2 linked regions of the Pelosinus fermentans DSM 17108 genome follow. The protein of the gene in region 1 binds, or shares a complex with, the protein of each later gene. Links are inferred from orthologs where the notes say so. Each region holds a gene or a part of one and is shown on either strand. Other genes may lie near its edges.

Region 1 (4,127 bases):
CCGTTTGTCGTCTCAAAAATGAAATACCACCTCTTCTTAATGACAGACTTATTATCGAAAAGGAGGAAGCCTTTTTTATGAAAATCTTTTATAATTGTGCACATTGTGGAGCTGCGATTGATGTAATTGAAGTAGATCAAGTAGATGAAGTTAAGTTTGGCTTTGATTGCTTGACGGCTGAAGAGCGTCAAGATATAATAAAAGTTGATACGAAAGAAAATACCATGCATGTTCATTCCTTGTGCGATCAGTGTATAGAGACTTTGGGACTTCATGAAAAAAAAGCGGTTCAACAGCAAATCAATTTTTTACATTAAAAAAAATGGATTAAATCAATAAGGTTCGAAGTATAATGAAGTAATGATGCAGGGCTTTAGCAACAGCTAAAGCCCCTTTTTACCTTTTCACTTTAGGGCTCCAAGGTTTTTCTATGCACAAAATTGTACAGTGTGAAATGCTTTCTTATAATAGGAAGAGGTGCTATGAACAAATTATTTGAAATTATGAAACAAGATCCTGGAATGAAGCGGGTTATTGCCGTTTCCCAATTGACTGCGAGTCAAAGCCAAATCTATGGCGTAACAGGTGTGCAAAAAAGCGCGTTATTAGCAGCGGCATATCAGTCTGCTCCTAAGCCTACTGTGATTGTTACTGGTAATCATGAGTCGGTAGAACAGCTGCGCGCAGATTTTGCCACGCTGCTTCCCAATACTCTTGTTCTCGAACTGCCGGCTTTAGATATTATTACATTTACAGCGGTTGCAAAAGGTGTTGAGTTGGCAGCTCAGCGTATGGATGTTTTGGGGCGGCTGATCCGAGGGGAAAATATAATCGTCTTAGCCACGCCTGAGGCAGCAATGCAAAGAGTACTGCCCCGGGAACACTTTGAAAATAATCGCATTACAATTAGTAACGGATCAGAGATGATACGTGAAGATTTGCTAGAGTCGCTGGTACGTTTTGGCTACGAACGGGTGGATCAAGTGGAGGGGCTTGGTCAGTTTAGTGCCAGAGGCGGTATTGTTGATATTTTCCCCATCAGCAGTAAAGTACCGATTCGTTTAGAGTTATTTGGTGATGAGGTGGATTCCCTGCGGGAGTTTGATCTTGCCTCACAGCGATCGATGCACGCCGTAGAGCAAGTGGATATTCTTCCCCTATCTGAGATTGAAAAAAGTGGAACTCCAACGGTGTTTTTATCGTATTTACCAGCAATTTCAACCATTGTGTTTGACGAGACTGCTCGTATCCGCGAACAGATGGGGAAACTGGTAAAAGAAAATCCAGAGATTAAGAAAAGCACTTTTACGTGGTCAGATATAGTATCGGTGGCAGGGCATTACAATGTGTTATATCTTTCCTTAATGCTGCAAAAGATTCCTTATACCCAGCCTGATGAAATTATTAGTATTACAGCCAAAGGCATTGTGCCTTTTCATCGTCAAATGGATATGCTGATTGCGGAATTAAAAAATTGCCAGGAGCATAAGTCTTACCCTATTATTTTTATGTCTAATCAGGAAAAGGCCGTATCGCTGCAGCATACCTTGGCGGAGGAAGGTCTTTCTGCCGTTTTTTCTGATGTCATCCATACTTTGACCGAAGGTACTGTATTAATAACGGTTGGACTACTCTCAGCAGGCTTTGAACTGCCTCAAGCCCATCTTTTAGTAATTGCAGAAAAAGATATTATGGGCCGCCAGAAGAAAAAACCTCGTCCCAGAGTAGGGAAAGGTCAACAAATTGCTTATTTTCGTGACATTAAGATTGGCGATTATGTCGTTCATATCAATCATGGGATTGGCAAATATGTAGGAGTAGAAACTCTGATTGTAGGAAATGTACATAAGGATTATCTGCATATTCGTTATGCGGGGGAAGATAAACTCTATGTTCCCACGGATCAGGTACATTTACTGCAAAAGTATATTGGCTCTGAAGGCGATGCACCTCGTTTAAATAAAATGGGTGGCAGCGATTGGTTAAAGGCCAAGGGGAAAGCAGAAAAAGCAGTCGCAGACATGGCGAAAGAATTATTGGAGATCTATGCACAAAGGAAGGTTGCATCCGGTTTTGCCTTTGATCCTGATACGCCTTGGCAAAAAGAGTTTGAGGATGCCTTTCCTTATGAGGAAACACCTGATCAGCTCAGTGCTATTATCGAAATTAAGAGTGACATGGAAAAAAGCCAGCCTATGGATCGTTTATTATGCGGTGATGTGGGATTTGGCAAAACAGAGGTGGCCATTCGTGCTGCGTATAAAGCCGTCATGGGTGGTAAACAAGTTGCGATACTTGTACCGACGACTGTGTTAGCTCAGCAGCATTATCAGACGATTAGTGCCCGCTTTGCCGGCTTTGGTCCAGTCGTAGATGTAATCAGCCGCTTCAGGAATGCAAGAGAGCAGCGAGGGACTATAGAGGCATTGGTCAGTGGGCAGGTAGATGTATTAATTGGTACCCATCGTATTTTGCAATCAGATGTTATATTTAAAAATATCGGATTGCTGATTGTCGATGAAGAACAGCGCTTTGGTGTAAAACAGAAAGAAAAATTAAAAAAATGGAGTGCGGGGATTGATGTATTGACATTAAGCGCGACTCCAATTCCCCGTACCTTGCATATGTCATTAGTCGGTGCAAGAGATATGAGTATTATTGAGACTCCGCCAGAAGAACGATTCCCCGTCCAAAGCTATGTAGTAGAATACAATGAAGAAGTGATGCGTGATGCAATTAAGCGGGAATTAAAACGAGGCGGTCAGGTATACTTTGTCTATAATCGAGTACAGACTATAGATAAAATGTACCGCCGTTTAGCAGAGATGCTACCTGATGCTAAAATTCGTGTAGCTCATGGACAAATGCCGGAAGAAATGTTAGAACAAGCTATGCTTGATTTTTATGAAGGTACTGATGATGTATTATTATGTACAAGTATCATTGAAAACGGCCTTGATGTGCCGAATGCGAATACGATTATTGTATACGATGCTGATCATTTTGGTTTGTCTCAGTTATATCAAATGCGAGGGCGGGTAGGACGATCCCATCGTATGGCTTTTGCTTATTTTACCTACCGCCAGGATAAAGTACTGACGGAGGTTGCAGAAAAGCGGCTGCAGGCAATAAAAGAATTTGCAGAATTAGGGGCTGGTTTTAAAATTGCTATGCGTGATTTGGAAATCAGGGGAGCTGGTAATTTGTTAGGATCCCAGCAGCATGGACATATTGTAAGTGTAGGTTTTGAAATGTACTGCCGTTTACTGGATGAAGCTGTGCAGCAGTTAAAGACAGGGCGGACGTTAGAAGCGCCTGTGGAACCTGTGCTGGAATTTAATGTAGATGCCTATATAAGTGGCGACTATATTAGTGACGCCATGCATAAAATTGAAATATACCAGCGGATTGCCGCCTGCAGAAATGAAAAACACATTTCCGATCTTGTGGATGAATTAATTGATCGTTTTGGGGAACCGCCTGGTTGTGTATTAAATTTGCTCGAAGTAGTGAAAATTAAAAATTTCTCCAGGGCCATTGGTATTCGTTCTGTCATTCAGCAGCCCAATTATATAGAAGTAGCATTTATTGATAAACCAAATGTAAAACCTGAGCAGATCATGGCATTGAAAGAAGCATTTCCTGCTCGTGTTATGATTTATCCTGAAGGTATTCGACTCAAGACCGTACAAATTAGCAATGATAAATTACTGAATTGGCTAGTCAAAGTGTTTACAACTTTGCTTTGTTAAGAAGTTAAAGAGAAGGTAATCCTAAGATCCCTGCATGCAAATGATATTTTTGTATTATATACCTGTTTTTAGAAATTTTTAGGCATCATGTATGTGAATAAAAATGTCTCGTAAGATATATACTATCACTGAAATCAGATGTCAAAAACTGTAGAAAAGGGGGGATACTGGTGAAAGCCACTGGAATTGTAAGAAGAATTGATGACTTAGGCAGAGTTGTAATACCTAAAGAAATTAGGCGAACACTTAGGATTCGCGAAGGTGATCCATTGGAGATATATGTTGATCGAGAAGGGGAAGTGATCTTAAAGAAATATTCTCCAGTAAGCGAACTAGGTGATTTTGCAAAGGAATATGCCGATTCGTTATATGAAG
Region 2 (3,667 bases), 3.3 Mb from region 1 along the record:
TAAAAAATACTATTCCCAAGGGTAGGCAATATGCCTACTCTTTTTTTATTTGAAAAATTAAAATAAAACAATTGAAACGCGAAGACACGAAGAATAACTAACTTTTCTTTTGTCATTGCGAACGGAGTGAAGCAATCTCTTAACAAGTAAAGGATTGCTTCGCTATGCTCGCAATGACAAATTTCGTAATATTCATTACCTTCGCATCTTCGCGTTTCAAAAAGTTTTTGCTTTTCCTCGTAAAAACGAGCGTTTTTTTCTTACACCTTACTCCCGTATTCCTCTTTCCAGAATTGGCGCTAGAAATTGTCCTGTGTAGGAAGCCTTGACCTTTACGATGTCTTCCGGAGTTCCTTTGGCAACAATGGTACCACCGCGGCTGCCGCCTTCTGGTCCTAGGTCAATTACATAATCCGCAGTCTTAATGACATCCAGATTATGCTCAATCACTACAACGGTGTCTCCTCCATCGACCAAACGCTGCAGCACGATAAGCAGACGGTGAATATCAGCCGTATGCAGACCGGTAGTAGGCTCATCAAGAATATAGAGCGTCTTACCTGTACTGCGTCTTGCCAATTCCGTTGCCAATTTAATCCGCTGGGCTTCTCCTCCAGAAAGAGTCGTAGCAGGTTGTCCTAATTTAATATATCCTAAACCAACGTCCTGCAGAATTTGCAGTTTACGCTGAAGTTTAGGCAGGTTTTGGAAGAATTCTACTCCTTCGTCCACTACCATATCCAGAACCTGAGAAATACTCTTCCCTTTATAACGAACCTCTAGGGTTTCCCGATTATAGCGAGCCCCTTTACACACTTCACAAGGAACATATACGTCAGGTAAAAAATGCATTTCGATCTTAATAATCCCATCACCGCGGCAGGCCTCGCATCGTCCGCCTTTTACATTAAAGCTGAAACGTCCAGGCTTATATCCCCGCATTTTTGCTTCCTGGGTTTGGCTGAATACTTCGCGAATAACATCAAACAAGCCTGTGTACGTAGCTGGATTGGAGCGAGGGGTACGACCGATGGGCGACTGATCGATCTCAATAATTTTATCAATATATTCTACACCACGAATATCATCATGAGCACCAGGCCGAGTCTTTGTACCTCGATATACCCGTCCTGCCAGCCCTTTGTATAAAATCTCATTTACCAGAGTACTCTTGCCTGAGCCAGATACACCTGTCACAGCAGTAAACACACCTAAAGGAAATTTTACTGTTAATTTTTTCAGATTGTTTTCTTTCGCTCCCACTACTTCCAGCCATTTTCCATTGGGTTTACGCCGCACAGCAGGTACCGGGATATACTTGCTCCCCTTCAAATACTGACCTGTGATGGACTCTGGGCAAGCCTTGATCTCTTCTACGGTTCCTTGAACTACCACTTGTCCGCCATGAGCGCCAGCAGCCGGACCAATATCAATAATGTGATCGGCTTCATACATGGTATCTTCATCATGCTCAACTACCAGCAGGCTATTGCCTACATCCCGTAAATGCTTTAAGGTCGTTAACAGACGGTTGTTATCCCGCTGATGCAAGCCAATGCTTGGTTCATCCAGTATATACAGTACCCCTACCAGCCCGGAGCCAATCTGAGTAGCCAGCCGTATGCGCTGGGCTTCTCCCCCTGATAAGGTTCCTGCGGCCCGGCTGAGAGTCAAATAATCTAATCCCACATTCAGCAAAAATCCCAAACGAGCGTGAATCTCTTTTAGAATTTGGTGAGCAATGGCTTTCTCCCTATTTGTTAAATCTAAATTAGAAAAGAAATCCTGGGTTTCTGCAATGGTTCCCGCCGTTACCTCATAGATATTTTTACCGCCAACCTTAACCGACAAGGTTTCGGGCTTTAATCTGGCTCCCTTACACGTGGGGCAGGGTTTAGAACTCATATATTCTTCAATATCTTCCCGGGACCAATCAGATACCGTTTCCCGGTACCGACGATTTAATAACGGGATCACACCTTCAAAAACAGCGTGATAGGTTTTTGTTTCCCCATACATGTTATCATATTCAAAATCAAACTGTTCTACACCTGAACCTGTCATAATAATTTCTTGCACTTGTGAAGATAAGTTTTCCCAGGTGTCATGTAAAGAGTAATTATATTTATCCAGTACTGCTTCTAACTGGCACATAAAATAGGAATTTATGTTTTTACTCAAAGGAGTGATGGCGCCATCAATAAGAGCCTTGCTAGTATCAGGGACAATTAAAGAGCGGTCCACTTCCATATTGTTTCCTAAGCCGGTACAATCCGGGCACGCACCAAAAGGGCTATTGAAGGAAAACATCCGGGGAGCAATTTCAGGCAGACTAATACCGCATTCGATACAAGCAAAATTCTGGCTGAAGATTCGTTCCTGATCTCCTACGACATCCACATTTACCACGCCTTCTCCCAAGGTGAGAGCTGTCTCCAGAGAATCCGCCAGCCGCTGATTGATTCCTTCTCGCAGGACAATCCGATCTACTACCACTTCGATGGTGTGCTTTTTATTTTTTTCTAACTTGATTTCATCTGCCACATCACGAATTTCCCCATCAACTCGTACCCGGACATATCCATTCTTACGAATATCTTCCAGCACTTTTTGATGTTCGCCTTTTTTTCCTCGTATGACTCCGGCAATAAGCATCAGACGAGTCCCCTCAGGCAAAGCCACCAACTGATCAACCATCTGTTCGATGGTTTGCTGGGTAATGGGCTTACCGCATTTCGGACAATGAGGACGGCCTGCTCTGGCAAACAGCAGACGCAAATAGTCATAGATTTCTGTTACTGTCCCAACTGTGGAACGAGGATTACGGCTGGTTGTTTTCTGATCAATGGAAATGGCAGGAGACAGCCCCTCAATATAATCCACATCCGGCTTGTCCATCTGCCCCAAAAACTGACGGGCATAAGCAGACAAGGATTCCACATAACGCCGCTGCCCTTCCGCATAAATGGTATCAAAGGCCAAAGAAGACTTACCTGACCCGCTTAACCCTGTAATGACAACCAGCTCATTACGGGGAATCTCAATATCAATATTTTTCAAATTGTGCTGCCTTGCACCCTTAATAACAATCTTTTCTTTCATTGGTATATTCCTTTCTGACTCTAATCTATAAGTCCCATATGATGTAAAAAAAGCTGAAACACGAAGGCACGAAGATTTTACGAAGAAATAATATTAATGAAAACTTTTCGTGTCCCTTCGTGTACCGTGATAGCGGTTTCGCGTCTTCGCGTTTAATCATTTTTTACTCTTCTTGCTCTTTGGAGATTTCTCTTTTACTACCTTCCCTACCCTGCCTTTTAGTTCTACGATCATATCTCTGAGTTCGGCGGCGCGTTCGAATTCCAGTTGCTTGGAGGCGAGGCGCATTTCCTTTTCCAGATTGCCGATCAGATCTAACATTTCACTCTGGCTCATATTGCCTAAGCGGTCTGTTCGATACAGTTCAGGGCTTTCAGCCACTTTTGTCGTTTCAATCAGCTCTTTAACCCGTTTTTGAATGGTGGTGGGAGTAATGCCATATTCCTCGTTATACGCCATCTGGATATCTCGGCGGCGATCCGTTTCTTCCATGGCTCGTGCCATGGATTTGGTAATCACATCAGCATACATAATAACCCGGCCATTCACATTACGAGCTGCTCTG

Evidence for each region.
Region 2: the proteins of mfd (region 1) and uvrA are in contact, whole or in part, in a crystal structure (PDB 4DFC), measured with the Escherichia coli proteins. The link is inferred for Pelosinus fermentans DSM 17108 from one-to-one orthologs.

The regions. Positions count from the first base shown.
Region 1 is NZ_AKVN02000001.1:4,290,087-4,294,213, reverse strand. Bases 148-3,952 are described here. They hold mfd (transcription-repair coupling factor), read left to right. Parts: upstream 148-482; coding sequence 483-3,752; downstream 3,753-3,952. Other genes in these bases: spoVT (stage V sporulation protein T), read left to right, coding at 3,923-3,952; FR7_RS19865 (anti-sigma-F factor Fin), read left to right, coding at 148-317. Also shown: FR7_RS19870 (hypothetical protein), read left to right, coding at 1-22; more of FR7_RS19865, read left to right, coding at 78-147; more of spoVT, read left to right, coding at 3,953-4,127. UniProt on the Escherichia coli protein: Couples transcription and DNA repair by recognizing RNA polymerase (RNAP) stalled at DNA lesions. Mediates ATP-dependent release of RNAP and its truncated transcript from the DNA, and recruitment of nucleotide excision repair machinery to the damaged site.
Region 2 is NZ_AKVN02000001.1:996,466-1,000,132, reverse strand. The notes cover bases 68-3,412. They hold uvrA (excinuclease ABC subunit UvrA), read right to left. Parts: upstream 3,103-3,412; coding sequence 268-3,102; downstream 68-267. Other genes in these bases: uvrB (excinuclease ABC subunit UvrB), read right to left, coding at 3,259-3,412. Outside these bases: FR7_RS04600 (acetyl-CoA carboxylase biotin carboxylase subunit), read left to right, coding at 1-25; more of uvrB, read right to left, coding at 3,413-3,667. UniProt on the Escherichia coli protein: The UvrABC repair system catalyzes the recognition and processing of DNA lesions. UvrA is an ATPase and a DNA-binding protein. A damage recognition complex composed of 2 UvrA and 2 UvrB subunits scans DNA for abnormalities.